Regions from separate parts of the Pelorhabdus sp. sgz311002 genome, predicted to be linked through region 2. Evidence: riboswitches for the same ligand, from Rfam matches in the RefSeq annotation. Region 2 holds a riboswitch; each other region holds the start of a gene.

Region 1 (10,574 bases), on a different contig from region 2:
GCTAATACTTGTTCCTGCTTCATTTACTCGCCCCCCAAAGCAACTATCATCGGTTGAAGTTTCACTTCTGTCTCTTCATATTCGCTGGCTGGATCAGAATCAGCCACAATACCCCCACCAGCAAATAGTGAAGCAGTTCGTCCTTGCAACAAAGCGCAGCGTAATGCTACAGCAAACTCCCCATCGCCGTCAAAATTTATCCAGCCGATCGGACCGCCGTACCAGCCACGATCAAAAGTTTCACTTTCACGAATCGCAGTTACAGCTGCTGCAACAGGCAAACCACCTAAAGCAGGCGTCGGATGAAGATCTGCCAAGAGCGATAATAGGGACGACTCCGATCTAGCTTTACCGCTAACAGGCGTATAGAGATGCTGAATTTGAGCTAGTTTCATCAAAATAGGCTCATTCGGGATATCTAGAGCTTCACAATGCTTATCAAGAATTTGCCGAATCCGTTTAACGACCAAAAAGTGCTCTTGCCGATTCTTCGCATCGTGCAGAAGCTCACTGCCTAAAACTTCATCGCTAGCGTCATCGTTACCCCTTGGCGCTGATCCCGCTAAGCAGGTTGAGTAATAAATGCCTTGCCGACGTTTCGTGAGACGCTCTGGCGTAGCCCCCAGAAAAACATCCCCCCCATAATCAAAGGCAAAAACATAACTGTTGTTTTGTTTCAGCTCTAATTGCCGTAACACCGCGGCAATGGAAAAATCTTTATCTCCCTGCAAGATCAGTTCTCGGGCAAACACCACTTTTTCTAAAGTACCCTGTCGGACTTGGTCCCGTAAAAAGGTCACTTTTTTGATATAGTCTTCATAATCTCCCGGAAAAGCATCCCACTGTTCAGCCGTTATTTCGCTAGATTCTTGATTCATCGCTTTTCTTAACCGATCGAACATGGTCAAATTCTGCTGAACTAACAGATCGACCTGATCTTCGGGAGAAACAAGCAGAGTCGTTGTTAGATACCGCCTGCCGCCTTTTTCCTGCAGCAGCCAACTCGGGACTTGAAACCGAGCAGCGGGAAACTTGCCCCACTTCAACTCTCTGGGCCGTAACGGGTCAAAGCGACTGCCGCCAATCCATAAAGGACTGAGACCTAATTCTTGCGTTCTTGGCGACAGCAGTACATCCCCACGAAGGGACTGCCACCTTGCTTCTGCTGCTGTGAGGGGATTTTTTTCCTCCGCCTTCACTTCTATCGTATAAGCCGCATCCACACCAACAAACATTTCTTCTCGACTGGCGCTTATCCAGTAAAATCCCTGGGATCGTATTGCCGCGGTTTTTGCAAAAAAATCCAAAAGGTTCCAAGGCGATTCTTCGCTATGGCTCACTAAAACAGGTCTTCCTGTCGCTTTGCTGCGTAATAAGCCTGCTTGTACTAACTCGCTGAAACAATCTTCCCACTGAGAACATCCACTCATATTCTGTCCACCTTTAAAGGTCAAATCCATTTCTGTATTTATTGTACACTTGCCCCTCAAAATATTCAATGGATGCAAAAAGAGACCTGTCAAATCGACAAGTCTCTCTTATAATCTTTCTAAACTATTATATTAAAGATGGAATTTAGCAACAACATCTTGCAATTCCATAGCCATTTGCGCCAAAGTTTGGCTGGCTGAAGCAATCTCTTCCATCGAAGCCGACTGTTCTTGCGTCGCTGCTGAAATTGACTGAGTATCACAAGCCGTCGACGATGCAACGCCTCTGATGGCTTCTACAGAATTGACAACGTCATCACTGGCAGTCATCAGATTTTGCGCAGCCGAATTAATCGAACCAATTTGTCCCGTCAAGTCAAGAACCATGCGTTCAATAAACTGAAAACGCTCACCTGTTGTAGCAATAACTTGAGCCCCTCTAGATACTTCATCAGTTTCCCGATCCATAACGTTAACGGCTTCAGCTGTTTCGGATTGAATATCATGAATAATTCCCGTAATTTTCTCTGCTGCTTCATGGGACTGTTCAGCCAGCTTACGAACTTCTTCCGCCACAACGGCAAAGCCGCGTCCTTGCTCACCAGCCCGCGCCGCCTCAATAGCCGCATTGAGCGCCAGTAAATTCGTCTGACTGGCAATCCCGCTGATCATCGTAACAAATTCACCAATCTGCTGAGAACGTTCACCAAGACGGCGTACTACTTTTGCTGATGATACCACAGAATCTTGAATCAAATTCATTTGTTGCGTAGCTTGTGTTACGGCTTCGCCGCCCACGCTAGCAGCTTGTGCTGTTTCTTCGGATTTTTTGGTCACTTCCTGGGCATGTGATGTAATCTGATGAATCTCCTGCGACATAGCTTCCACTACACTGGCTGCTTTATCAATTTCTGTCGATTGATTGGTAGCGCCACCAGCCACACAGGTAACAGTTTCGGCCACTTGTGTCGCGGCCTGAGCTGACTGATTCGAGCTCGCTGTCAGCTCTTCACTAGCAGCAGCCACTTGTTGCGCTGACTTAGCTACACTTCCAACTAACTTCCGCAGATTTTCGCGCATATGCGAAAAAGAGCGGATCATATCAGCGATTTCATCATTGGCTTGATAAGAAATATTATGTACGCCCAAATCCCCGGCAGCAATACGCTCTGCTGCCTGCGACACATCATTGAGCGGCCGAGAGATTCGTCTAGCCAAATACCAAGCTAGTAAGGCGCCGATCACAAGAATAATTCCGTCAAGAATAAATAAGAGAGACTGAATCTTTGTTACATCGGCTTGAGTTTCCTGTCTTCTCAGCTCCATACGATCTTCTAAAAACTTAACAGTGTCTTCCATATTCTTATCGGCGGCAATAATCTTGGCGCCAGAAGCCGCAACCGCTTTCACCGCTTCCGCCTGGCCTTGGGTCTTTCGAAGGGTAAGTCCTTGCTCGGCAATTTTATCGTAATCAGCTAAAGAGGCTTTCAATTCGGCCACTTTCTGTTTGCCTTCAGGCGTAATCAACTTTCCCTCTAAGTCCGACAAAACAGTTGCTGTTTTCTTCTTTGATGCTTCATAACGATCAACATACTGTGGATCCGCTGACAAAATAAAGCCTCTGACTTGAGCCGACTGAGTACTCAGTTCGCGACTTAATTCTTTAATATCAACGACTAAAGGAACACTGCGTTTTAATAAGCCTTCATAATCTTCCTGCACCTTTTGAATTTGGAAATAGGTATAAATATTTAGACCCGTAAAAGCCAACACAATAAGAACACATACCAAGATAATTTGTTTACCAATTGTTACACGCATAATCGTCCCGCCTTTGTGCTTGATAAGTCCCGCTAGACCCTCAAATCAAAACTAACAACTAACCTCCCTTCCTGCGGCGTGCAGCTTTTTCGCTGCTATCTTTACCGTTCATCAACTACCTCATTTGTTAAGTATTGCAAACATAGCAAAAAATTCGACGCAGTGCTTTTCGGCGCCCCGGCGAATTCCCGCAAAAATCAAGCAACCTGGCTGTCTTAGAATATATACTTTCCTTAGACCCAATAGCTTTGCGTCCTTGTCTTTCGACAAGTTTGCTATATATTTCTATTTTACAATAATTAACGCCATAAGGCATTATAAAAACAAACAAAACTGTCGAATTCTATTCTGTACTGAAAGAAAAAAAATGTCAAGATAATTCTAAAAAATTCATTTCCTCTCATATTGTTTATCGCGAATATTAATCCCATACTCTTTGACTTTACGATAGAAGGTTGCAATGCTAATGCCTAGTGCTTGACATATAGCAAGTTTTCCCGCTGTAGAAACGCCAAAACGCGCCAAAGCTGCTAACAGCGCTTGATGTTCTAGTTCAGCAAAAGACACGATCGGTTTTGCCTTTTCTCTATCCGGTTCCCGATTAGACCCAAATTGTAAAGCAATCAGCTTCTGACTAAATATCTCGGCAAGCCACTGGCCAAAGCGTATTAATTTAACTTCTTGCCCTAAAAGTAGACTCCGCTGCTCCTGGTTGACAGCAAGTAAAATAAGCGTACCATAAACTCGGTTTTCTACTTCAATGGGAATACAAATTTCAGCAGCATCGGGACAACGTCCCCGCCGCGCACACGAATGGCACAAATCATGCAGTCTAGGATTGACTACTAAGAGAGTCTCTCGCAGCTTCATGCAGTAAGCTGATAAAGTCCCCTCCCCTACATACATTCCTCTTTCCTCACGATAAATTCCTGTTCCAACAATCACTTTCAAGTTGCAATCTACGACAACAGCTTCAAGGCTAAGAATATCTGCGACCATAATGACTGTATCCTGCAAAAACGATTCAATATCTGTTAGCGTTCCCATGTTTAGACGCCTCCTTTACTCAGTCTGTTTAAAAAAGAACAAAAAGCTCCCGGATTTCTCCGAGAGCTTCTTTGCTCTAATCATTTATTAAAATTTGCTTTACAATTTAAACCGTTGAATTTCCTGTTCTAAGGCTTTCGCCAAATCAGACAGACTCCGGCTGGCCGCCGCTACTTCTTCCATCGAAGCAGACTGCTCTTCTGTAGCAGCCGAAATCGTCTGGGTTTCCCCGGAATTTTCCTTACTGATGTCTTCAATCCGTTTGGAAGCCGTTACGAGCAAATCATTTTTGGTTGCCGTTTCTTCTAAGGCATGAGCTGTCTTTTGAATTTCCTGCGACAAATATACAACGGCCTCAACAATTTTTCTAAAGGTCAAATCAGCACCGTTGACTGATTCAATTCCGCCTTGAATACTTTCTACACTGACCTCAGTTTTGAGGATAGCTTGCTGCATATTCATATCATTTTGACGAATCAGTTCACTGATTTTGCCAGCCGCCTGATTAGATTCTTCTGCTAGTTTGCGTACTTCCTCGGCGACGACGGCAAAACCGCGTCCTTGCTCACCAGCGCGAGCCGCTTCAATCGCCGCATTTAAAGCGAGTAGATTCGTTTGTCCGGAGATCGCTGAAATCAAATTGACAATTTCATTGATTTCATTAGATCCTTTTGCCAACTCACCAATCGCTGTCTGCACCGCCTCAGAACCCAGTCGAATATCTTCCATTTTTGCCACAGCCTCATTCAGGCTTTCTCGTCCTTGCTCAGCTTGCACCGATGTTTCATGGGCCATTTGGGCGAAGGAGCGAGTGGAAGTAACAATATTTCCGGTACTCTCGGCAATAGATCGAGTTGTTTCAGCCATAGTCGCAGCCGCATCAGCCTGTTTATCCGTACCTGCTGCAATGGTAGTCACAGCTTCTGCTACCTGGTTCGCTGCCGAAGCAGATTGATGGGCGCTTTCCGTCAGTTGCTCACTAGCACCGGCTACCTTTTCAGATTGCCCCTTCACATGCTGCATAAGTTGACGTAATTTTGTCCGCATTTCACAGAAACCTTGAGCCAAACGGCCGATTTCATCTTGCGATTGCACTACAGCTGCTCGTTCTCTGAGATCCCCTTCCGCTAATTGTAATGCCTCTTGCAAAATAAACTGCAATGGCTTAGTAAAGCGTTTTACAATAAATAAAATAGCAATTACTGCGATAAGTAAAAATACACAAGATAAAATCACGGTTGACCAAAGTAGCGAACGAGCTTCTCGCGTTACTTCCGCTTCTGGCGCAGTTACAATCATAATCCATTTATTGCCGCCGTCTAAAGTAATTGGCGTAAACACAGCTACACTGGAATCGCCAAACACACTAAGGTAAGATCCCTCAACGGTTTTTCCTGAGTCAACCGCTGTTTTAAACAACTGCGTCAGATGATCATCAATTTCTTTTACAGGAAAATTTAGTTCCTGGGGAATCTTCTTCTCTAGTAAGTTCAACTTGTTAATCGTTTCCGGTACCTTATAATGACCAATGACCACGCCAGAACTATCTGCTAAATAGCCATAGCCAGTATCTTTAAACTGTAGGTCTTTTAATAGCAGTGACAATTTTTCTAATGAAATTGTACCGCCAATCATACCAATCATCTGTCCATTGCGTTTCACTGGTGTTATCAGCGCAAGCGCCAATTTTCCTGTGGATCTGGAAATGAGCGGTTTGGAACTATAAGGCATTTGTGTAGCCTTAACCTTTGTAAAGTATTCGCGGTCACTATAATTATAATCCTTACCATCAAAAGCTACCGCGCTTCCGTCAAGATTAATAAAAAAGATGCTATCAAAATTGGAACCAAGTCGCGCTTTCGCCGCGGCCAAAATCGCTACCTTTTGTTCACGCGTACCAGCTTGCATTTCCGGATCTGATGCTAAATCGTCAAGACGAACCATTCGTTCATGCATATCACCAGAAATCTGCGTAGAAAACTTTTCACCAATTGCGACTGCCGTATCTTTGACATTCTTCGTTAAGTGCTGATTTGCTAAATAATAGCTTGCGCCAGCCAAAATTGCAAAGGATATCATAAATAAAGGTACTAAAGTAAGAAGAAATTTAGCGCGAACACTTCTTATCTGCACAAGCAGGACCTACTTTCTTTGGGAATTTATGATCAATAGATATAATTATACAAATTGAATCAAGAAACCTGCCAATTTTCCAAAATTCTTGTAAATTCTTATAAAATTTTAATAAAAAGGAAACGATTGTAAGCGATAATCATTTCAAAATAAATCATAAATAAAGCTTACGCTCGTTTCAAGAGTATCAAAAATACTCTGATTCAAAGCGTTGAATACCACTACTGTCGCCAACAAGAATCAGTCCGTCTCCCTGTAAAAAGGCCTCGGTAGGATCCGGTGACAATAGCATCTCAGTGCCGCGACGGATCGCAATAATCGTAATTTTATAACGCGAACGCAGATCCGCTTCTATTAAGTTACTGTTGATTAGATTTTCCGGTACAGCGACTTCAATAATTCCTAAATCAGGCGCAACTTCGAAATAATCGATTACATTCGTTGACACGAGGTTATGAGCAATACGCTGCCCCATATCCCGTTCAGGAAAGACCACACGATCAGCCCCGACTTTCTCTAGCATTTTTCCATGAATAGCGCTGTCGGCCTTCGCTACAATATAAGGCGCGCCCAATTCTTTTAGTAATAGCACCGTCATGACACTTGCCTCAATATTATGGCCAATGGCTACAATCACAATATCAAAGTTGCGAATACCAAGTGATTTTAACGCTGCCTCATCGGTCGTATCAGCAACGACAGCATGAGTAAATAGCTCTGATATTTTCTGAATCCGTTCTTCTTCGCTGTCAATAACAAGTACTTCGTAACCAGCCGCAGCTAAAGTTGTCGCAACGCCGAGACCAAAGCGACCGAGACCAATGACAGCATAATGTTTCTTCTTCATGATTTTTCCTCCTTATCCGATCAACAAACGCCCTTCGGGATATTTCAGGGAACACTTTTTATGTCTTACAGCCAAAGCCATCAGTAATGTCAAAGTACCAACACGACCTGCAAACATAGTTAGAATAAGCCAGCCTTTACCGACAGGCGTTAACAAAGGAGTAATTCCCATAGTCAGTCCAACTGTACCAAAGCCTGACACAACATCAAATAAAAGTTTAAAAATGGGGAATTCCTCGGTAAAACTCATCGCAATTGTTACAGTTAACACTAAAAGTAATGCCAGCATAACGGCCATAAAAGCCTTATATACCATATTTTTCGGTACAACCCGCTGAAAAAGCTGCGCTTCGCCGCGACCTGTAATCTCACCAAATAAAGACGCAACAAGTACAGCAAAAGTAGTTGTTTTAATGCCGCCTCCCATAGAAGAAGGAGATGCGCCAATAAACATGAGCAAGATCATGATTAGCAAAGTGCCTTCCCGCATCGAACCAATATCAATTGTATTATAGCCTGCTGTTCGCGTCGATACAGATTGAAAAAAGCTAGCCTGTATCTTGCCTGATAAAGTTAAAGGCCCCAACGTCTCGCCATTAGAGAACTCAGATACAAAAATCAAAAAGGATCCTAGGAAAATCAAAATAAACGTCGTCAGAAGAACTACTTTTGTATGAAGTGTCAACCGCCGTTGCTGACGATAGCGCCAGAGATCGGCGATAACAGGAAAACCAATACCACCAATGATAATGAGCATAGCCACAGTCAGATTAATCGTCCAGTCATCAACATAGTTCGTTAAACTTGTAAAATTCCCCATCAAATCAAAGCCTGCATTACAAAACGATGAAACAGCATGCCAATAGCCAAAATAAATTCCTTGCAAGCCAAAATCCTGATAAAAACGAATTGCTAAAATCGTACCGCCGATACACTCGACCAATAGCGTCGTTTTTATAATATATACAGCTAAACGAACAACTCCAGCCAAATCAAGCTGATTTGTTGCTTCCTGAATTAACATTCGTTCACGCAGACGGATTCGCTTCCCACTGAGAATGGCAAACAGCGTGGCTACCGTCATAATACCGAGACCACCAATTTGAATCAATAAAATAAGTACAATTTGTCCAAACACAGAATAGGTGGTGCCTGTATCGACGACAGCAAGACCTGTAACACACACAGCTGAAGTTGCCGTAAACAGAGCATCAATAAACGGAACGCCCGCACCAGACTGCGACGCCATCGGCAGAGACAGTAATACTGCACCGAAAAAAATAAAGGCCGCAAAGCCGCCAACTAAGATTTGCGATGAACTGAGGCGAAATCCGTAAGATCCCCCTCTGAGCGGCAGTAACTGTAATAGTTTCAACCTGATCATCTCTCCAATCGCTTGCAAATTCTAACTCATTAAAACGCCACTCTAACTTTACTATTTATTCTATACCTTAATTATCATACATGGATCCTCGCCAGTATGCAAATATCTTCTCACACAAATAAAAAAGCCCAGTCTCTCCCGAATGGATGACTGGACTTACCAAAAATTATCTGACAACAGGATCCCCATCTCCTTCTCATTTCATAACTGGTCCATGATGTTTAAAGAAACTGCTAGGCCAAGAAAGCCAATGTGACAAATCTTTTTTATAGCCCCAAAAAGCAATGACACAAGCAATCACCGTAAAAATGATTCTAAAAATAAGAAAAGTGTTATGTTCGGGACCACCAATAATTGGAAAGAAATATTCTCCTACAAAAACATAAAGCAAAAAAGCCGGTAGTGACGCTAAACAGTATAAGATAGTCAGTACGAACAAAAATCCAAGCGTGTTTTTCATTTTGCCGCCTCCCCTATGCTTATCTTTTAATTAAATACTATCACTTTTCCGACTATTTCGCCAATTTGTTTTTTTGGCGATTCAAGGAAAAAAAGCAGAAAAAAAGGCTATACAGACAATTTTGTCCCGCAAGCCTTAAAAAGCTTTTATTTTTCTAGTCGCATAAAGCTTCATTTATAGCTGATATTCTTCTATCTTATAAAGCAATGTACGGCGGCTGATTTGCAAAGCCTGAGCAGTACGAACACGATTCCCGCCATGCTCAACCAAGGCCCTGGCTATCACTTCTTTTTCTACCTGCTGCATTACTTCCTTTAAAGTTCCTTTGCCCAAAGCACTTTTACTATAAGAAGTGATTCGTTCCTGATCTTGTTCCGCTAGTGGCAGGGGGAAATCTTCTACATCAATCACGCCATTGGTCATAATTACAGCTCGTTCCATTAAATTAGCCAATTCACGCACATTGCCAGGCCAAGAATAGGCTAAGAGCGCGGCCATCGCTCCAGGCGTAACATAAGGCAATGATTTACCAGCCTCTTCGGTGAAACGTCGTACAAATGCGTCTACTAAGAGAGGAATATCCTCAGAACGATAACGTAGAGCTGGTACTTCTATGGGCACTACATTCAGTCGATAAAATAAATCTTCGCGAAAGAGACCTTTTTTCACCATTGAGGCCAGATCACAGTTCGTAGCAGCAATTAGACGAATATCAACTTGAATCGTTTCTGTGCCGCCAACGCGCTCAAACTCTCGTTCCTGCAAAACCCTAAGCAATTTTACTTGAAGCGCCTGTGGTAATTCCCCCACTTCATCAAGAAACAACGTCCCTTGATGCGCCAGTTCAAAGCGACCCAATTTTCTAGCCACCGCTCCGGTAAAAGCACCTTTTTCATAGCCAAACATCTCACTTTCCATGAGACCGTCCGGCAAGGCGCCGCAATTGACTTTAATGAAAGGGCCTAACCGCCTTTTACTATTATAATGAATAGTTTTTGCAATCAACTCTTTCCCGCTACCGCTTTCGCCAGAAATGAGTACAGTGGCATTCGTAGGAGCCACACGTCCTACGATTTTGTAAACTTGCTGCATAATTGAACTATTGCCGATTACGCCAGTCAAACAAGGTTCAGTCGGTCCTAACAGCGGTTGTTCCGCCGCTACTTGATGAACAGCTAAAGCTCGCATCAGTACGGACCGTACTTCCGTCAAGTTAGAAGGCTTTACTAAATAATCGAAAGCACCCTGCCGCATGGCCTCAACGGCTGTATCGACGGTTCCAAAAGCCGTCATTAAAATCACCGAAGCCTGCGTTTCTTCTTGCTGCATCTGTCGAAAAGCGCTTAAACCATCTAAGATAGGCATTTTGATATCCATAAGCACTACCTGCGGTTGAAACGCGCGATACTTTTCTAAAGCCTCTTGACCATTTTCAGCTAGCTGAATTTCACAG
Region 2 (10,574 bases):
TTTCAATCGTTATTGCTTATCAATTATTTCGTCTATTATCGATTTTATTGTTACTCATTCCCGGACTTAAATGGTGGCTGTCGCGTCAGAGCAACCGCCAAACCCAAACGGAATTCACCTGACTTTGATTTACTACCACGGTTTTACTAACCCAACTACGGCTACGATGCCAAAAACCAAGAGCAAGATACCAGCAAAGCGATTTACCCAGACAAGACGGGACGGAGAAATCTTTTCTTTCAGATAAGCTACGGAACAACTCAGACAAAGCCACCATAAAATGGAGCCTGATGCGACGCCTCCTACCAACAAAACCGCCGACTCTCCGCCCGTATTGACAAGACCTAAGCCTAAGCCAGAAAAAACAGCGCCGAAAGAAAGAATTGTCATAGGATTCGTAATGGTCAAGAAAAAAGTCGATAGGTAGTTGCGACCCAAACTAAACACTTCGCCTTGAGCAGCCTGATCTCCCGGCTTTGACGCCAAAGTAGTCCATCCAAGGTACACTAAAAAGAAACTGCCAAACCACTGCAAAATAATAGCTTGATCCAGAAAAAACTGCGAAATAACAGTAAGACCAAAAGCGGCTGCGGCGCCATAAAAACCATCTGCTGTAGCCGCTCCCAAACCGGATATAAAGCCTCCGGCCATTCCCTGTGTTAAAGTTCGTCGAATGCACAGTAACCCAATTGGCCCCACTGGCGCTGCAATAGAAAATCCTAAGATAAGTCCTTTCAGAAAAAAGCTCTCATCCATGCCCTTCCATCTCCTTAATCGGTAGTTGCAGCGACTCCTTGACTGTTGATAGAACAATGGTCGTGCGTGTTTTTATCACGCCAGGCACGGCTTTCAAATCTTCGCTGATCAGCCTTTCTAAATCACGCGTACCACTGCAGCGCACTTTCAAAAGATAATCCTCGGCCCCAGCCATATGATGACATTCCTGAATCGCCGGAGTCTCCGTCACAAAATTCAAGAAACCGGCTCGATGCTCTGGACGCTCTAAACATACGGCGATAAAGGCGGCTAACCCCAAGTCTAGTGCTTCCGGATCAATAACAGCGTTATAACCACGAATTACGTTTTTTTCTTCCAGCCGCCTGACTCGGTCTGCCGCCGCCGGCGCCGATACTCCTAAAAGTTGACCAAGCTCAGCCCAGGTGCTGCGTCCTTCAGTCATAAGTCGCCGGATAACTTTCAAATCCAATGAATTAATCATAAAAACATCTCTTTTCATTTGTTTTAATATTATATTACTTAATAAACAAAACATTAACAAGTTTTTTCGCAAAATAAGAAAATCCTGGCCGTCATAATTCGGCCAGGATTTTTGTTGTATTTGTCCATAGGGGTTGACAATGACCTTATGCGGTTGTATCTGAATGAAGTTTCATTTACATCATTTCTGAAAAACAGAAGCTACCTGTAGCAATAGCGTGGACCGGCCCAGTAATAACAATATGCCCGTCTTGCTGCACGGTAACCGCAAGAGTACCGCCAGGCATATGAACCGTAAGATTTCGTTCAACCATACCTAAAGCAAAAGCAGCTTTCGCCACAGCAGCGCTGCTACTGCCTGAAGCGAGCGTATAGCCAGCGCCGCGTTCCCAAATCTCAATTTCTAGATTATGACGGTCTAAAACACGTACAAATTGTACATTCGTCCGTTCTAAAAAATCATCATGCTGTTCTAGCAAGGGCCCCCAAGTATTTACGGTTTCCGTCGTAAAAGCTGGATCAAAAATCACACAATGGGGATTACCAATCGATAGACACGTCACTTGAAAACGTTTGCCATGAACGCAGATCGATTGTTCCAACATTTCTCGACGCGCTCCCGCTGCAGGAATGGCAGCGCTATCAAAAGTAGCTGTTCCCATATCCACGCAGATATTTTCGCCCATTTCATCAAGAATGGTGACTGCCACATCGCCGCCAAGTGTAGTCAGGGAAAAATGTTTTCCTTGTACATAACCTTGCTCCCAAAGAAACCGTGAAAAAATGCGAATCCCATTACCGCTTTTTTCCGCCTCGCTGCCGTCGGGATTAAAAATTCTGACCTGAATTTTTTCATCTTGAAAAAGCGGACCATATAAAATCCCATCAGATCCGATGCCAAAATGACGATCGCAGATTTTTTGGATACGCTGTGGTGTTAGTTCTAAAGAAAGTTGCTGCGGATCTATCACAATATAATCATTCCCTAAGGCTTCATATTTATAAAAATCATGTTTCATCGCTACTTCTCCTCCCAGAATTCCTCTGTTGATTTCGCTTTGCTCACTTATAAAACTATCTTTAGTATAATAAGCATTTTTTAAAACTTCTTGGCAATTATTGCGAAAATCATTGCAAAAAATGCTATAAAGACTACAATAGCAAGTAAGATGCAAACACCGTAATCACAAGAAGATTACGAATGAGCAAATCCTATAAATAGCCAATCATATCAATAGGAGGGCTTACAAAATTGATGATTGATGCACCACAGCAAGAAATCGCCAACGAACGAGGTTATTTAAATAAAGACTTCCAGTTCTTTCACCTCAAAGACTGTCGCGAAAACAAAATTGAATCTCACTTTCACGACTTTTATAAGGTGCTTTTTTTCCTAAGCGGCTCGGTCACCTATTTAATCGAGGGAATGAATTATCGCCTCCAGCCAGGCGATATTCTGCTGCTTCACCGCGGCACAATTCATAAGCCCTTAATCAGCGCCGACAGTACCTATGAACGCCAAATTGCCTGGTTCAGCCCTGCTTTTCTGAATCACAATAGTGAACAAGACTGCGACCTACAAGCTTGCTTTCAGCAAGCTCACCAAAACCGTTCTTTTCTGCTCCTCCCGTCAACAGCAATAAGACAGAAGCTCAGTATATTACTTACCGAATGGGAAACAGCTTTGACAGAAACAGGCTTTGGGCACAAACTGCGGCAACGGCTTTTAGCTTTAGAACTCCTCATCGCCTTAAATCAAGCGTATCAACATCCCGCCAGCGTTTCTCGTCAAGCAAGCTACTATGATAAAGCCATTGTGAACGCCTTAGTTTATATTGACAACCATCTTACCGCCCCACTAACAGTCGATCATTTGGCAGCCAGAGTCTGTTTAAGCAAATACCACTTTATGCGCAAATTCAAAGAACAAACTGGCTATAGCCCCCATCATTATATTACGCAAAAGCGGCTCATCTGCGCCAATCAATGGATTGACGCAGGCGAGCCGCTCTTAAGCGCCGCTTTAAACAGCGGTTTTAGCGATTATTCTACTTTTATCCGTTCTTTTAAAAAAGCCTATGGTCTAGCACCAAAAAAATACTATAATCGCCTTATTCCGTCGAACCGCGAAAAATAATGCGATTCGGCAATTCCATAATCTTCGGCGGCGCTTTACGGTCATTTTGTAAACGAAACATCATTCGTTTGACACAGGCAGCCCCCACATCATAAGACGGCTGATCAATCGCCGTAATTCCCGGACCAACAAGCTCCGCCCAATCCCAGTTATCAAAGCCGCAAACGCCTGCAGCAGCCGGGACTGGCAAATCAAGACGCTTCATGGCTTTTAACACCTGGAGCAACGCTACGCCGTTCGGCGTAAAAATCGCTTTCTTTCCCTCTGCTCCCGCTAAAAAAGCTAAAATTTCTTGTTCGATCAGAGCTTCATCTTCCATAGCCACAATAGCTTTCCAAGGTTCTTGGTGCAAAATCTCGCGACAAGCTTGTTCATAAGCCTGCAGTCGCAAAATTCTCGTTCCTACTTCATTTAAAGGCTCACTAAAAAAGGCAACTTTTTCGTACTGACGCGCCTTTAATCCGGCCATCAGTTCCAGCGTAGAAGTATAGTCTGTCGTACGAACTGTATCAAAGAGAGTAGGAAAAGTTGGCCTATCCGCTAGAATAATCGGCACATACTGCTTGGCGACTTCTAGTAAGAAAGCATTATTTTTACAAGTTGTATTGACAATAAGACCTTCGACGCGCTGATCAAGCATTGATAAAATATATTCTTGTTCCTTCTCAGGATTATTATCTGTTGTAGCAATCATCACATGATACCCGTAATCTTTGCTGCAGTCAGTAATCCCTTTGACCAAAATGGCTGAAAAAGGACTCGTAATATCCGCGATGATCACACCAAGTAAGCGACTCTTACAGGATTTTAAACTGCGCGCTAAATTATTGGGCCGATAGTCAAGCTCTTCAATCACGGCGGCAATCCGCTGCCGTGACTCTTCCGACATAAACCCAAACTTACCATTTAAATAGCGGGAAATCGTTGTCTTAGAAACACCAGCCTGTTTGGCCACTTCGGAAATCGTTACACGCTGTCGCCGTTCCATTAATTTTGCCGCTGCCGCGGCGAAGCCATACAAGCCAGCGCTAACGAATAGAGCTTGCCTTCGGCATTATCAGATCGAGAAGTCATCACAACAGGATGGGTTGTCCCTAAAATTACACCAGCCATTTTCGCCCCGCTATAATAAATAAGACCTTTCGTCAGCAAATTTCCTGATTCAATATTCGGCATAAGAAACAAGTCAACCTGCCCCGCTATCTGACTATCAATTCCTTTATGATGCGCCGCTTCCGGACTTACTGCCACATCTAAAGCAATCGGACCTTCGATTTGACCAAAGCGACAGAGTCCTGTTTTGACCGCAAGCTCCGCTAGGTTTTTCGCATCAACAGTTGCCGGCATTTTGGCGCTGACAGCTTCATTTGCTGTCAAAATAGCCACTTTCGGCTCGGCAATTCCGAGGTTTTGCAAGACTTGCAGGGCATTCATCAAAATGTCTTTCTTTTCTGCAAGTCCTGGCGCCACATTCATACCGCCATCGCTAAACGAAAGCAGGCGATCCTGCCCTGGTACTTCCAGAACCGCTAAATGCGACAATAGACGCCCCGTACGCAATCCCACAGCCTCGTTAAGTACGGCTTTCAAAAAAGTAGCACTGTTCACAAGTCCTTTCATTAACACCTGGGCTCGCCCACTACGTACTAGCGAAACAGCTTCGAGAGCAGCGGCCTGCTCGTCAGGCGCATCAATGATTAAAATATCGTCAGGCAAACCTACCTGTTGCACCAACGGTACAATTTTCGTTTTATCACCAACAAGAATCGCCTTCGCCAGTTTTGCATCAGCTGCCGCCTTGACCGCTTCCAAAACCTCTAAATCCTGAGCTACTGCTACGCTAATCGTAACAGGCCCTTTTTCTCTTGCTTGCTCTAGCAAATCCTTAAAATTTCGAATCATCTTTTCCACCCTTCCTGTACCACTCTCAAGAAAATTCAGCTCTATTTGGTGGTGTCATTTTTTTCGCAGGTTTTACAGTAGCCGTAAATTTCCAAAGAATGACTCACCATGCGAAACTGGTCAGCCGTCATCGATTTCAATTCATCAAAATGAACCGGACAATAATCAAGACACTCAATCTTACCACACAACAGACAGACAGAGTGATGATGGTGATGCTTATTCTTATTCAGTTCGTAAACAGTTCCTTCGCGCCCCGGATAGTTAATAGGACTGACAAAACCGAGCATAATAAATAATTTCAAATTGCGATAAACTGTATCAAGACCAACATCAGGGTGGGTTTCTCTGACCTTCTCTAAAATCGTATGGGCATTCATAAACTCTTTTGACTCAGCCAAAGCCCGAAGAACCGCCCGTCGCTGCGGTGTCATTTTATAACCTTGTTCTTTTAGGGCTTGAAAAACCTCTTCCACTTCTAACACCTTCCAGCTTCTGTTACGTCTTTCTCTCATTATAACGAATTCAACCAAGCCTAACAATCCCTTTCTGACTGAAGCGTCCAAGCGTAAAAACAGGAATCCGCCGGGTCATACCGAATATTTTTAAAAACGGAGGCGATGGTATGATGAGTAAACGAACAAGCACCCCGCTAAAACTTGAGACTCTGTCATTACAGTCCTTTCCTGCCTTAAAAATTGGTCATGAACAAGATGAAACAGCCAAAACAGGCTGCACTGTCATCTTATGCACCAACCAGGCAGGCGCCACAGGCGGAGTTGACGTGCGCGGCGGCGCTCCTGGCACAAGAGAAAGCGACTTGCTCCGTCCAGAAAATACAATCGAGAAGATTCACGGCATTATTCTATCTGGCGGTAGCGCTTTTGGCCTAGATGCAGCCGGCGGCGTCATGCAATTTTTAGAAGAACAAGGAATTGGCTTTGATGTGGGCGTTACGAAAGTTCCCATCGTTCCGCAAGCTGTATTATTTGATCTCACTTATGGCGACTGGCGCATAAGACCGAATCAAGCAATGGCTTATAGGGCTTGTGCCAAAGCCTTTAAGGCTGTCCCCTGGGAAGATGGCAGCATTGGCGCCGGTACCGGAGCGACAGTGGGAAAAATTCGTGGCATGGAATATGCTATGAAAGGCGGCCTGGGATCAGCCTGCTTTAAAATTGGTTCACTTTACGTAGGAGCTCTTGTTGCTGTAAATGCCGTAGGCGATATCGTTCAACCTAGTACAGGCAAGATTCTGGCAGGCGCTCTAGCTGATGATCATCAAACCTTCTTAAACACAGAGGAATATATTTTAAAAACAAATTATCAGAAACCTGTGACGTTCTCACGAGAAAATACAACCATTGGTCTAATCATGACCAATGGCCGGCTCACCAAGGCGGAAGCAAACAAACTAGCCACTATGACCCATGATGCTTATGCTCGAACCATTCGCCCGGTTCATACGCTTCATGACGGTGATACGATCTTTACCATGGCTACCAATGAAGTCGATACAAATCTAGACTTTCTAGGCGTCCTTGGTGTAAGAGCAATGGAACAAGCTATTTTAAACAGTGTAAACGCTATTACAAAATAACAAAGAGAGTCTTATTTGCTATTTCTTGCAAATAGGACTCTCTTTGTTTTCTTGTGCATCATTAAAATGGGATTTCATCCTTTTTAGTTTCAACGTACCAGAAGATTCGTTGCTTAATTGCGCCACGAATGTCTACCTTCATAAAAATCCTACGAAAACGAATTTTTATGCATGACAAGGTATAAAAAAAGCAACCCATCTAACTGGATATAACTATCCAATTAGGTGCGACGCCATTGTCGCAATACGAATAGAACTTCTTGCTCCGCTGCCTTTCGTATTTTTTACTTTTTACTGACATTCTAACTCAATCAATGTTCGGCAAATAATCCAAGTTCAAAATCAAGCCATTTTTGTTCTTCCAGTAATTCTTCCTGATCTTTGTCCAAAATTTCTTTCGCTACTTCTTGCGCCATAATTTCTTCTTGTGCATAGGCTTCCATTACGAACATATCATCACGCCTCCCTCATGTTTTAATTGATGTATTTTTGAATTAACGTATACATCAATTATGTAATACATTATAACAGTCTTTGCTTCATTTGGCTATACCCCAAGAAAAAGTTTTTATTTTTGGACTATTTTGCCAATATCATGTTATACTATCAATAGGTATTTTACGAGGTTCTATCGGTTTTCAGGTAAATTAACTAAAAATTTATAATTATCTTATTAGTAGCTATTAGAGTATTTTGTAAGTTATAATAAAATATTAGAGAGTGAAATTTTTTTTAATGGAGGCCCGCTATGCCCAAAGACTTAGAATTCCTTTCTACTAATGATACCTCGCTACGCAATAAGGTATTCCAACATATCAAAGCGCAAATCATCGAAGGAGCCTATTCCCCCGGCGATATTCTGCTAGAAACAAAATTAGCCGATGAGTTAGGCGTAAGCCGCACCCCCATCCGCGAAGCAATTTGGCTGCTGGAAGTAGAAGGTTTAGTAGAAACGACCGCAAAAAAAGGCGCTATTGTCCTGGGAATCTCGGCGAAAGATGTCGCTGATATTTGCGCTATGCGCCAATTGCTAGAAGGCTTGGCTGCCCGTTGGGCTACTAGTCGTTTAACCGAAAATGAACTGAAAGAACTACAAAAAATTGTTGATCTTACGGAGTTTTATGCTCAAAAACAAAATATGGAGGAAATTGCTGAGTTAGATAATAAGTTTCATCAGCTCATTTATGAGGCTTCCGGCAGCAAAATGCTTAATTTGACGTTAAGCAATTTGCATAAATATATTAAGCCAGCTCGCTTAAACTCCATTGCTGTAGAAAATCGTTTATCACAAACCATCACGGAACATATTACACTCATGGATGCCTTTTATAAACGTGATCCTGATGCTGCCGAAAAGGCCATGACCTATCATGTAAGTATGGCGCACCGTAACATTACCAGCCTCCATCACTAAAGGCCCGCAAAAATAAAAAAACACTTGGTTTCTAATCGAAACCAAGTGTTTTTTTATTACAACATGCCCAAGAAAGAAAAATCCAACTTTACGCCGCACATATCAGGTAATCTTTTTGTCGTTTTGGGACAAACAAGGTTCTGATAGCATCTTCGCTAACAATATTTCCGTTCCTTGCCTGTTGTAAAAAACACAATCCGCCGCGGCTTGCATAATCAGCAGGCCACGACCGCCTTCACGCCAGAGTTCTTCTTCGAGGCACTTATGACTATCTTGTGCTCGTTTTGACGCTGTAGCCAAACCTAGTCCTTGATGCTTCAAGCGAATCACAAGTACGCTGCCTCGCAAAATATCCATCGTGAGCTGACAAGGCTTGCCTTCACTAAAACGCAAGGCATTATTGACTGCTTCATTCACAGCAACTTCCATCATATGATATTGTCCTAGTAGCACTTTTTGCAAAAAACATTTTACAAGTGGTCTCACCAGTTTAAATTCAGCATAATCGCAAAAAGAAAAGACAATTAAACGCGGTCTCATTCTTCTTCCTCCCTCATTTTTACAGCTCTGGAGGAAATACCAAAAAGCAGGGAGCCGCCCCCTGACCTCAGAGCATGCTTAAAGATCCAGCATGGCAGCCTGGCAATCCTAGGTAAAACCCTTAGATCCAAGGCTTTGCGTCCTTGCCTTTCGGCAAGTTTGCCTAATATTTCACTAAGTAATTAATTTAATTTTACTGTAAAAATTCATAAAAAGTCAAGGAAATAACTGCCGTTTTTTTTACTAAAACACCATAAAATTACAAAATTCCAACTACGTTGTGTTCAAAAGACCTCTCAGAAACATCGCCGCTAAGCGCTGTACTGAGAGGTCTCTAGCATTGTTTAAACTACAGCTAACGAATCAGGTTACAGCTTTAAAACTGCCGTGCTAACAATATGGCGCTTCATGCCCAGTTCATCCTGCGACAGCCCTAAAGCAAGACCGATGAGCTGCGACATATGAAGAATAGGGATTTCCTTGGCCGCACCAACTGCAGCCTGTCCTTCTGGGTGGAACATATCAAGCTGCATCTGACATAGCGGGCAAGGCGTAACGAGACAGTCTGCCCCTGCTTTAATCGCGCTGAGATTCGTTTCTCCCGTCATCTTAAGCACACTGTCACGCGCTGGATATACAGCATGGAAGCCACAACATTTCAGTTTGGCATCAAACTCGACCGGTTCAGCTCCCAATGCGCGAATCAGATCTTCTAAAGAATGAGGCACTGCATGATCTTCAAAATTCATAATTTCAGGTGGTCTTAGCAGATGGCAGCCATAATAACCAGCCACTTTCATACCTTGCAAAGGGCGCACTACTTTTCCTTTTAATTTATCAAGACCATAGTCGCGAACAAGCGCCCACAGCAAATGAGTGATTTCGCTTGTTCCTTCATACTTCATCCCCGCCTTAGCTAGAATCGGGTTTACCTTTTCTTTCATGCCATGGTCTAATTCATGTTTTGCTTTGCGCAGCATGAGCGTACAAGTATTACAGACCGTCATAATATCAAGCTTCAGACCTTCCGCCAAAGCAATATTACGGGCATTCACGGACAGAGCTGTTAACTCATCAATATCTTGTACATGAGAGGCGCCGCAGCAAGTCCAGCCGGGAAGCTCAACGAGTTCAATTCCTAGTTTTTTCGCAACGGCAAGTGTTGCCATCATATCTTCTTTGGCCGCCGCTTCGAGGACACAGCCAGGAAAAAATCCATATTTCATTCTTTCTCCGCCTCCTTGACTGCTTTCATAATGGCTCTCACTTTGTCAATTCCCTGCACTGGCGTAGCCGAGTGAATCAGATGAAGCGGATTTAATTTGCCGCGAACAAAAAGACGCATAGCAAAAGCAGCGCGAGTCGACGACTTTAACAAGCCTTCGGTTTTTACCGACATGGTCGCTTCGTTTAAGCGACCTGTTTTGGCAATATCATCCCGGAAGGCCATACCATGACGAGCACCCATATTATCAGTCATACCAGCTTGGACCGATTTTTGCCGTAATTTTGATATATCTTCCGCTGGCTCTAAATGTTTCGGACACTTGGTCACACATTCCTGACAGTGCACGCATTTCCACAGACCTTTGGCCATGGCTGGCGTCAAATGAGCCATAAAATCTTTATCACGCGAGTCAGCCACAAATTTCTGGGCTTTACTGAAAATAAAGGGCTCTAAAAAGTCTCTTTCATCGGCGCTGAGCTTATTACATTCAGACGCACAAGAACCACAGAGAATACAGTCAGCTTGCTGACGTATC
Region 3 (10,574 bases), on a different contig from region 2:
TATCTTATTGATGTTACTGGCCACGGCGTTGCTTCTGCTTTGTACACCGCGGCGATTAGCAGTTTGTTAAATGAGATTATGGATAAGGCAGAGGCTTGGACAACAGAGTCAATTACTCGATTGAATCGTTATTTAAATCAGTATTTTCCAGATCATTCTTTTGCGGCAATGATCGCTTTTACCTTAAATCTGAGCACAAGGGAATTAACTTGTATTTCTTGCGGCATTAATTATTTATTAGCAGATACTGCCGAGAAAAAGGGACTTATTGCGGTACCTGGTCTCTTTCTTGGGGCTGCAGAAAATCCCTATTTTGAAACAACTACCTTTTCTATCCAATCAGGTGATACTTTTTATTTTATGACAGATGGTATTTATGATGTTTACCCTAAAGCAGCCACGGCTGATTTGCGAGATTTTGCAGCTACAATGGAACGTTTACGGGCAATTTCTACTTCGCCGCAACGGGAAGACGATTGCTCGGCTTTGTGTCTTAAAATAGGAACTCTAGAAAAATTACCTGTCGTATATCGATTTCAAAGTGCAGAAAGATATGAGCAAATATTAATAGCATTATCAGCAATTTTTCAGCGTGTTGCAGGAGACGAAGCTTGCAAGTTAGAAGCCGTTATAGGAGAAGCGCTCAGTAATGCCTGTCATTATGGCACAAATATTTGTGTGAAAGTGAATAAAGTAGGTGCAGCGTTGGTAATGCGGGTAAAAGATGATGGGCCAGGATTTGGCGGTAATGAACAGATTATGCGCTACCGCCATTGTGGCTTAGCACAGGTTTTTGAACAGGTGATCTCCTGTGAGAATGGACGAGGTATTCCAATTATGTTATCTTGGACTGATAAAATGATTTATAATGCCAAGGGGAATGAGGTTATGCTAATTAAATATTTAACTAGATGAGTGCTAGCTCATGGGCTATTTAACCGAAAATCAGGCTCTGCCTTCTATTGAGGCAGAGCCTGAAACTTTTTTAAAGTGTAACTATGGTTAGCAGGAATGCCAACTAATTTGAACCAGTACCAATCAGGTTTTTTGTAGGTTACCTACAATGATTCCGCCCAAAATCATGATAATCCCCAGCCACTGCAAGGTGGCGATGTGCTCCCCCAATACAAAGGCTGATAGAAGCATCGCTATAGGAAGTTCTGATGAGGTTAAGATACTTCCAAGGCCGACTCCAATTTTAGGAATCCCAATGGAGAACAACAATGGAGGCAGGGCAATACCAAATAATCCCAGTAATATGCTATAGGGCATCAATTGTAAAAGTACAGGTATATTTGTGAGGAAAAATGGTGGTAGAAAACAGAAGATGGTTGCTGTGGCGCCAATCGACATAAGTGCACTTTTCAGAATGGGGGAAACGTCACGCGCAACGGTTCCGCTACTGAGAATCACTAGAGAGTAAGAGAATGCTGCTGCAGAGCCCCAGATCATTCCTGGTGAAACAAAGACATTATTAGTCCCCATTTTTATTCCAGTAGCAAATAGTGATCCAATAAGGAGTACAGTAATTGCTACAATTTTTTGCCATGTAGGAATTCGCCGAAAAAATATTCCTTCCAATAATACTCCAATCCAAATGAATTGGAATAAAAATATAATTGCTAACGAGGCATCCAACGTTTGTAATGACGTATAATAAAAAACAGTCGTTAGTCCAATCGGCGAACCACATAAAACTAATAACAAAGTTTTTTTCCATGGGATAAATTGTTTTCGCTGAAACAACACGACAGCCCAGAGAAGCAACATGCCGAAAAATCCTTGTGATCCACAAACATCATTTACTGTAAAACCACTTGCGTAAGCAATCTTGACAAGCGTAGAAAGGATGCCATAACTGCATCCACCTAAAAATACTAGAAATGCATAAGAATTTCTTGACAAAATATCTCCTCCCAATAAAAAACGCCACACAATATCCCAATAGATATTGTGTGGCGAAAATAGATTTCTCTAGAAAAATCCACATCCAAAGATGGTTTTATGATTCAGTTTTAAGCTTATCTAAGCATAGCAGTTTTCTTTTTGTTCGTCAACAACTGAAAATTCTAAGGGAATTATAGTTAATACTTGGTTTATGATTCACTTTATATCAGAATTTAAATCAGAAAGAAAAAATTGTAGATCGTTATAGAAAATTAAATTTTTAGCCGTTTCAACTGTTGACTATTTTTAAGATAATTTGTTTTTTGTATAATAGAGTTAGTATTTTGTAAATCAAAATATGGTTTAGATATAAAGAGAAGAAATGAGAAAACTACTAATATAAGGGGAGAAACATAATGCTAAGCGTCTTAGCGGCGATTATTACTGGAATAATTTTACCCATACAAGGAGCTATTAATTCGCAAATAGGAAAGTTATCGGGACAATTTATTATGATTATAGGAGTCTCTATTTTTCAGATTTTATTTGCATTATTATTTGTTTTATATAATCAGCAAAAGATTAGTGATACAATATCTACTAAAGCCTTGATTTCAGGAATGATGGGGATTTGTGCAATGTATGGTTTTTCATACTCTATAGCGAATATTGGAACATTAAAGGTATTTGCCTTAGTATTAGCAGCTCAGATTATTACTGCGGCTGTCGTTGATCATTTTGGACTTGTTGGTGTTGAAGTTTCCCCGATAACATACAATAAAGTAGGAAGTTGCATACTTATACTGACTGGGGTTTATTGGCTAGCTAGATCTTAGAGAGTGTCAATAACTGCTCATAAAATCCTGTAACTTTTTTCAAATTAGTTTTAAAGCGTGTTCAAATTTGAGGCATTAATCTACCTTAGATATTTTTTGCTTATTAAATTTGAAGTGGTTATAAAAAATGGAGTGTGCCATGATAAATGATACAATACAATAGTAAAGTTGAATTAATTGCCGCTATACAAAAGACTTATTTGCTTTTTGACAAAGAATTTGATGAGATTCCAGATGAAAAAGGAAATGTTCGCATTGCGCAAGTGGATAAGACGCCGCAGGAAATGCTAGCATATCAGCTCGGATGGTTAAATCTTATTATGGGATGGGAAATAGATGAATTAAATGGGAAAAAAGTTATTACTCCCTCACTGGACTATAAATGGAATCAGTTGGGACAACTTTATCAAAAATTTTATTATGAATACAGCGGGTACTCGCTACAGGAATTACGCAAATTATTTGGGGAAAACGTTGCAGCATGGTGTGCTTGGATCGATCAATTAAGTGAGGAAGAATTATTTACTCCAAATGCGCGTGAATGGACAGTAACAAAAGCGAATTGGCCAATGTGGAAGTGGATACATATAAATTCGGTTGCGCCTTTTAAGAATTTTAGAACCAAGATTAGGAAATGGAAAAAGAATGTTTGACCCAGCGATTATCGGAATCTATAAATAACAAAATAATGTGCTATTTGGGAGGGATTTACTTGAAAAATATGAGTAATGCATTTGACTGCTTTTTAAAAGAAGCTCCGGAACAATCGAAAACATGGTTAGAAACTGTTCAAAAATTAGACGAGGCTAGCAGCCTTGATTCCAAAACAGAAGAGATTGCTTATATTGCTGTTTTAGCGGCGGTTGGACTGCTAAGTGGTCTTCCTTTTCATGTAAAACATGCTCAGGAGTTAGGTGCTACTAGAGATGAGATTAAAAGTGCAGTTTTATTAGCGCTCCCCGCAGTAGGAAATAAGGTGATTACTGCGTTGCCGATAGCACTTGAAGCCTATGATAGTGAATTTAAAGGAAAGTAGACGTTTTGTTTATTTCAACAAGATGAGGGAATGAAAACCTGTCAGATGTATTATTGGATACATTTGGCAGGCTCCTTTGAAATTTTGAATCATTATGGTATAATTTTCATTAAAGAAATATTTGGTAGGCAAACCACCCGAAAGGATGGGACGCAAAGCCGTGGGTCTAAAGGAATTTTCTAAGACTGCCAGGTTACATCATTAATTACGATGATAACCTGGTTTTTTATTGCAATAAAATGAGAAATCATTGATGTAGCTATCACTAAAGTTATCGTTCCATGTTGGCTTTGTTTTCTGAACTTTAAAGTGGAAGAGAAAGGACGATAAGATGAATTTTGGTAAGCAGACAGTTCTCGTTGTTGATGATGAAAAATTTCACTGTAATTTATTAATGAAAATTTTGCAAGATAATTATAGTGTTTATTGTGCAACTTCCGGGTCACAGGCTTTAAAGATCATTATATCTCGAAAAATTGATCTTATTTTATTAGATATAATGCTACCAGATATTGATGGCTACGAAATTTGTCGGCAAGTCAAAGAAAATCCGGCTACTCAAGACATAGTAGTAATATTTATTTCTTCCAATTCCTCTCCGCAGCATCAAACAACAGGGTTTTCAATGGGAGCGGTTGATTACATTACGAAGAACACAGACATAGCAGTTATAAAAGCCCGTATTGAGAGTCAGCTTGAATTAAAAAAGCAAAGAGACATTTTAGTGAGTTTGTCAATGATTGATAAATTGACAGAGATATATAATCGTCGTTTTTTAGAAGAGGCATTAAATAAATTATGTCTTAGCTCACATCGTAATAATGAATATTTATCAGCGATAATGATTGATATAGATTTTTTTAAAAACTACAATGATATCTATGGGCATTTAGAAGGCGATGAGTGTTTGAGAAAAGTTAGCCAAACAATAAAAAATTCACTTTCTAGGTCAATCGATATTGTCGGTAGATATGGTGGAGAAGAATTTGTTGTCTTACTGCCAGCAACACCGCTTAGTGGTGCAATTGTAGTTGCCCAGAGGATTCAAGAAAATATAAAAAAATTAGCTTTAAAACATGAGATGTCAGATGTAAGTGAGTTTATCACAGTTAGCATGGGAGTTGCATCATTGAAACCAAATGATGATTATAAACCGGCTAAGCTCATTAAACGCGCTGATATAGGACTCTATAATGCGAAAAGAGAAGGAAGAAATTGCTATATTTCTATCGAAGAATGAAGTGGGAATATCTTAAATTCTGTAAAAATCTCTAAGCTGGTATGAGCTTAGAGATTTTTATTGCATATGAGGAATGTCCCTCATTTTGTGTAAACGCAACTGGTATAAAAAGAGTATATATTTTTATAGGGGAAAAACAGTCATCTTGGCTAGTTGTCCCTTGCTTGCATTATACGGAAAAGCCCCTTGCTGTCAAGGTATTCAAGTCTGTCAGCCAAAATATTTCTAGTTGGGAATGAATTCGGGATAGTCTCTCACAATAAAAATGGCTTGATAGTTTAGTTGTGATACCAGGTTTTAAAGCGCCTTATTTTACCTAATAACCCCCTTGAATTACCATCAAAACAAATAGCTCTATCATCGACATACACTATTGCGGGCGGCTTGTGTACAGCTACGTCATCAACGACTATGCCATATTGTTTTAACCATGTATTAATAGCTTCTTTTCCCCCAGTTTGATGGCAGCGAGTAGACACAATCACAACTCGATAATGCTTTCGAATCTCCTCAATCGCCTCTTTTATCCCCGTAACAGGTGGATCAGGAATAACTTCAACTCCCTGAAATCCACTTGTATAGCTGTGGATCACACCATCAAAATCAAGTACAACGGTTTTGACCATTATTATTTGCTCCTTATGATTTATTTCGAAATACTTCCCCCAGGGCAAGGCAGAACCTAGTGTATTTGCTGTGGCATCCGCACATATACAGCCTCGTAACAGCAAGAGTAATCATTATGGTACTGTCCCAGATAATTATCTTTACAATTAGAGAATTGTATTATGCAATTCTCTAATAAGAGTTTTATTTGCATTTGTAATCCTTGCTACTTTTCAGCTTACTTATTCTACCAATCGATCGATAAAAGAATTTCTGGAAATGGCTACTTTAGTAACAATTTTACATCACAAAGTCACTAAATATCTGTTCAGGAAAAATCGCTTTATTCCGGTATCGAAGACGTTATATTAGTTGCTCTTTAAGGACAAGGAATTGTTAAATTCGCTAAGTATACCCAAAAAACATCTAGTAGATGCTCTATTGCTATAGGTTTGACAAAAAGGGTTTTTTCTATAAAAAAAAGAAAGCAAGAAAAGAGAACTATAAAGAACTTCTTGGGGGGACAAAATTGTATGCACAAAGTTTTGGCGCTACGACGCTTGGCCTTGACGGAATTATTATTACCGTAGAAGTCGATATTAGTAACGGAATACCCTGTTTTGATATCGTGGGATTACCTGACACCGCTGTTAGAGAATCAAAAGAACGGGTTCGGTCTGCTTTAAAAAATTCTGGATTTATATATCCGCAAAAACGTATTACTGTAAATTTGGCTCCAGCAGAACTCAAAAAAGATAGCTCTGGATTAGATTTGCCTATTGCTATGGGAATTTTATGCGCTAGTGAACAGCTCGCTCAGGACAAAATTAACAATTGTCTTTTTTCGGCCGAATTATCTTTAGAAGGTCGTTTGCGGCCGATAAGTGGTATTTTACCAATGGTCATAGCCGCAAAAAATCAGGAACTGAATGCTGTTTATGTAGCGCCGGAAAACGGATCTGAAGCATTACTTATGGGAAATCCTTTTGTTGGAGCTGCCGCTACATTACGCCAGCTTGTTGGCTATTTGACAGAGAATCAGGCTCTGCCTTGTATTGAGGCAGAGCCTGAAGCATTTCTTAGCGGAAATTACGAGTTCGATTTTGCTGATGTTCAAGGGCAACTTGTTGCTAAAAGAGCTATGGAAATTGCCGCTGCTGGCGGCCATAATCTACTTATGGTCGGCCCACCAGGAGCGGGAAAAACAATGCTGGCGAAAGCACTGCCTTCTATTTTACCGCCGCTTACAGAAGAAGAAGCATTAGAAGTAACCAAAATCTATAGTGTCAGCGGCGAATTGCAGAGGCCTTCAGGCCTTATACGAAAACGATCTTTTCGCCACCCTCACCATACACTTTCAGCTGCAAGCATGATTGGTGGCGGGAGAATCCCTAGACCGGGAGAAGTAAGTCTAGCTCATCATGGGGTATTATTTCTCGATGAACTGCCCGAGTTTTCACGTCAGGTGCTTGAAGTATTGCGGCAACCCTTAGAGGATGGTATTGTAACTATTGCTAGAGTAAATGCCACTATTTCATTTCCTGCTAGATTCGTATTAATTGCTTCAGCTAATCCATGCAATTGCGGCTTCTTTCCTAGTGATCGCTGTACCTGCTCTGAACAAGAGGTTCGACGATATCAACATAGAATCTCAGGGCCCTTGCTTGATCGTATTGATATCTATTTATGGGTAGAACCCGTTTCTTACGATGATTTATCCCTAAAATCGCAAGGTGAACCATCAGAAACGATCCGTAAACGAGTTACCGCGGTAAGAAATCTGACGCAAGAGCGATTGGCACCATGGAGTATTTTTTGCAATGGACAAATGAGCCATAAACAGGTGTTAAAAACTTGTTGTTTAACTGTAAGTGCGCAAAAATTACTTAAAGGCGCCTTTCAAAAACTAGAGCTGAGTGCTCGCGGTTATGATCGAATTTTAAAAGTAGCACGAACAATTGCCGATTTAGATCAAGAAGAACAAATTACAGATCGTCACATTGCTGAAGCAATTCAATTTCGCAACCCTTTATTTAAAGCGTAGAAATAGTTTAGTAATGGGTACGTTCCCGAAATCTCCGCAAATATACGAAATAAGGAAGATCTTAGCGTTTAAACTGTCAAGCCATTCTAGTTTGAAACAAGACTATTATGAGTATTCGTGGGCTTATCTCTCTTTATTAAATTTTGAATTTTAGTACGGCGTTTCTCATTCCTTCTGCCAATCTTGCTAAGGCTTGGCTGGCAGAAGCAACTTCTTCCATTGTAGCCGATTGTTCTTCTGTTGCGGCAGATACGGTTTCCGATTGCTCTGCCGTTTTACGGCTCAAGTCATCAATGATTTTGGCCGAAAATACAATTTCTTCACTATTCGTTGACATCTGATCCATTGTTGTAGAGATACTTTTCATTTGATTAGAGACTCCTATAATTAATTCTGCAATATTTTTGAAAGTTTTCCCGGCGAGAGTTACAACCTCAGTACCAAGTTTTACTTCTTTTGTACCAGAATTCATGGAATTAACGGCTTTATCGGTTTCATTTTGTATTTCCGTGATCAATTCAGCAATTTGTTTTGCCGCATCTTGAGATTGTTCAGCTAATTTTCGAACTTCTTCTGCCACTACAGCAAAGCCTCGACCTTGTTCTCCCGCTCTTGCTGCCTCAATTGCGGCATTTAAGGCCAAAAGATTTGTTTGGCCAGCGATGCCAGAGATTGTATCAACAATTTGCCCAATTTCTTTAGAACGTTCGCCAAGTTTTTGTACAACTTCAGCCGAGGCAAATACGGTTTTTTCAATATTATTCATTTGAGTAATTGCCTTTTCTACCGAGTGATTTCCTTCGTTTGCTTGATTGGAAGCGTTTTCGGATTGTGTTGAAACTGTATAGGCTGTATCCGTTGCTTCTAGGATATTTCCTGCAAGATTATCTACTATATTTGATGTTTTTAATGCCGCTTGTAGTTGTTGTTCGGCGCTTTTAGCCACATCATTGATTGAAGAGGCGACTTGAGTAGAAGCTAATGCAGATTGCTCAGCACTAGCATATAATTGCTGAGAAGAAGCGGCCACCTGTTCCGAGGATTCATGGATTTGTTTTAGGATGGATCGTAAGTTCATTCGCATGTTAAGTAAAGCGTTTGAAACTTGGCCAAATTCATCTTGATTCATGATGCGCCGAGGCTTATCCGTAAAATCTCCGGCAGCGAGTTCTTCACAAAATGACACCATGCTTTTTAAAGGATTTACAATTTGCTTGGAAATGTAATATCCGCTTATTAAGAAAATAGAACCTAACAACATAACGAGAAAAATAGTAATTCGATTTGATGTATTAAAAGAATCCGTGGATTTTTGTTTCGTTTGTAATGATACTTTATTATAGTATTCTGAAACTTGTCTCATATCGTCAATAGAAGCTTGAGCTTGTTTTTCAACAGTTTTTACATAAAGTTGATAGGCTTCTTCATTTTTATTTTGCAGAGCAAGAGCTAGTGTTTGTTGACTGCTTGCTAAATAGGATTGGAGAGATATTTTAGCTTTGTTGAGTAACTCTTGACTCTGCGTATCATGGGGTTTACTTTCAATTAATCCGAAATTATCATTGAGCTGTCTAGTTCGTTGATCAATTAGGTTTTTAAGTTCTGAATTTTTTTTATCATCGGTCGTTAGCATTAATTCCAGAATGGCAGCATTCATTCTATTTATGTAAGATCTATTTTCGTTAACGAGAGCTATGGGAACAAGGCAGTCATCATAGATATAGTTTGTCATATCGTTTGATTGATGTAGGAAGACGTAGCTAATATATCCGAAGAGAATTAAAGATAAAAAGGCGATTGCGTTTAAAAGGAATAATTTAGAACGAACCGTTACAGTCCTTAAAAAATTCATAGTACCCCTCCTAAATAATTTTTACTTACATATATTCGACTGTAATTATCAAAAACCTACATTTTTAACATGCGAATGTTATTTATTGTCGTAATAACTGGAAAAGAGCTTTAAAATATAATTAGATTTTGTTTGTTTTCTAAATAAGTGATTAACTCATCTGTTAATTATGTCTAAAATAGGCCAATCATTAAAGGTAAAAATAAAAATTGATAAAAATTTTTAAAACAAAAGAAGGAAAATGGTATATTTTGTCGAAAAAACAAGTAAACAGGAAGGGAGAGGTAATATGGCATTGTCAGGTTGGGATAATAAATATAGCGTTAATATTCCTGTAATGGATAAGGATCATCAAAAGCTAATTGAAATGATTAGTAATTTACATCAAGCCATGAAGACTGGCCAGAGTAAACCAATGTTGTCATCGCTTTTAAGTGATTTAACGCATTATGCTCAAGATCATTTCGCCAGTGAAGAAAAATATTTATCATCAATAGCAAGTCAGGAACTTTCTACTCAAAAACAGCAACATGTCACTTTTTTGAATAAAATTGATGAATTTAAATCAACTTATGAGGCCGGAAATACAATTTTAGCTATTCAGATACTACCATTTCTAAATAATTGGTTTTTGAATCATATTATGCAAATGGATATGAAATATAAACAATAAAGAGGAGGTATCAATATGGCCTTAATCGAATGGACCTCTAATTTTAGTGTGCATCTTTCTGAATTTGACGAAGAACATAAACAATTGGTTGCTATGATCAATTCTTTACATGAGGCAATGAAATCCGGAAAAGGGAAGGATTCAATGGCTGCTTTACTTGATAAAGCGACTGTGTACGCACAAAAACATTTTGCCCATGAAGAAAAAATGATGCTTCAGTATAATTACCCTAAATATAAAGAACATAAAGAAATTCATGATGAATTTGCCCAAAAAGTAACAGAACTTCGTGGTTTGCATGATCAAAACTTGTTGCAGGCAAATCAACTTCTAAATATCTTACGGGAGTGGTTGATCAATCATATTTGTAATACCGATATGCATTATTCTAGTTTTTTCT

Evidence for each region. Region 2 has a riboswitch for cyclic di-GMP ahead of AC0NJP_RS12055 (ATP-binding protein). Riboswitches for the same ligand answer to the same signal wherever they lie in the genome.
Region 1: linked by a shared signal. The riboswitch ahead of AC0NJP_RS08945 (methyl-accepting chemotaxis protein) and the one ahead of AC0NJP_RS12055 (ATP-binding protein) in region 2 are both predicted to bind cyclic di-GMP.
Region 3: linked by a shared signal. The riboswitch ahead of AC0NJP_RS13740 (GGDEF domain-containing response regulator) and the one ahead of AC0NJP_RS12055 (ATP-binding protein) in region 2 are both predicted to bind cyclic di-GMP.

What each region holds. Positions count from the first base shown of each region.
Region 1 is NZ_JBWBCL010000004.1:268,727-279,300, reverse strand. Features, by position in the region: gene menD (2-succinyl-5-enolpyruvyl-6-hydroxy-3-cyclohexene-1-carboxylic-acid synthase) at 1-23, opposite strand, end outside; gene AC0NJP_RS08950 (isochorismate synthase) at 24-1,430, opposite strand; gene AC0NJP_RS08945 (methyl-accepting chemotaxis protein) at 1,563-3,251, opposite strand; cyclic di-GMP riboswitch class I at 3,449-3,538, opposite strand; gene AC0NJP_RS08940 (hypothetical protein) at 3,642-4,298, opposite strand; gene AC0NJP_RS08935 (methyl-accepting chemotaxis protein) at 4,398-6,431, opposite strand; gene AC0NJP_RS08930 (potassium channel family protein) at 6,619-7,278, opposite strand; gene AC0NJP_RS08925 (TrkH family potassium uptake protein) at 7,291-8,652, opposite strand; gene AC0NJP_RS08920 (hypothetical protein) at 8,858-9,121, opposite strand; gene AC0NJP_RS08915 (sigma-54-dependent transcriptional regulator) at 9,296-10,574, opposite strand, start outside.
Region 2 is NZ_JBWBCL010000007.1:144,438-155,011, reverse strand. Features, by position in the region: gene AC0NJP_RS12110 (AbrB family transcriptional regulator) at 1-122, shown strand, start outside; gene AC0NJP_RS12105 (LysE family translocator) at 133-756, opposite strand; gene AC0NJP_RS12100 (Lrp/AsnC family transcriptional regulator) at 749-1,219, opposite strand; gene dapF (diaminopimelate epimerase) at 1,395-2,237, opposite strand; gene AC0NJP_RS12090 (AraC family transcriptional regulator) at 2,474-3,355, shown strand; gene AC0NJP_RS12085 (LacI family DNA-binding transcriptional regulator) at 3,330-4,343, opposite strand; gene AC0NJP_RS12080 (bifunctional enoyl-CoA hydratase/phosphate acetyltransferase) at 4,343-5,257, opposite strand; gene AC0NJP_RS12075 (Fur family transcriptional regulator) at 5,299-5,733, opposite strand; gene AC0NJP_RS12070 (P1 family peptidase) at 5,883-6,857, shown strand; gene AC0NJP_RS12065 (hypothetical protein) at 7,169-7,309, opposite strand; gene AC0NJP_RS12060 (GntR family transcriptional regulator) at 7,606-8,271, shown strand; gene AC0NJP_RS12055 (ATP-binding protein) at 8,374-8,811, opposite strand; cyclic di-GMP riboswitch class I at 8,902-8,985, opposite strand; gene AC0NJP_RS12050 (CoB--CoM heterodisulfide reductase iron-sulfur subunit B family protein) at 9,180-10,037, opposite strand; gene AC0NJP_RS12045 (succinate dehydrogenase/fumarate reductase iron-sulfur subunit) at 10,034-10,574, opposite strand, start outside.
Region 3 is NZ_JBWBCL010000009.1:116,484-127,057, forward strand. Features, by position in the region: gene AC0NJP_RS13715 (PAS domain S-box protein) at 1-915, shown strand, start outside; gene AC0NJP_RS13720 (EamA family transporter) at 1,039-1,905, opposite strand; gene AC0NJP_RS13725 (DMT family transporter) at 2,304-2,723, shown strand; gene AC0NJP_RS13730 (ClbS/DfsB family four-helix bundle protein) at 2,870-3,376, shown strand; gene AC0NJP_RS13735 (carboxymuconolactone decarboxylase family protein) at 3,445-3,759, shown strand; cyclic di-GMP riboswitch class I at 3,877-3,960, shown strand; gene AC0NJP_RS13740 (GGDEF domain-containing response regulator) at 4,091-4,999, shown strand; gene AC0NJP_RS13745 (HAD family hydrolase) at 5,278-5,625, opposite strand; gene AC0NJP_RS13750 (YifB family Mg chelatase-like AAA ATPase) at 6,135-7,649, shown strand; gene AC0NJP_RS13755 (methyl-accepting chemotaxis protein) at 7,786-9,501, opposite strand; gene AC0NJP_RS13760 (bacteriohemerythrin) at 9,791-10,174, shown strand; gene AC0NJP_RS13765 (bacteriohemerythrin) at 10,190-10,574, shown strand, end outside.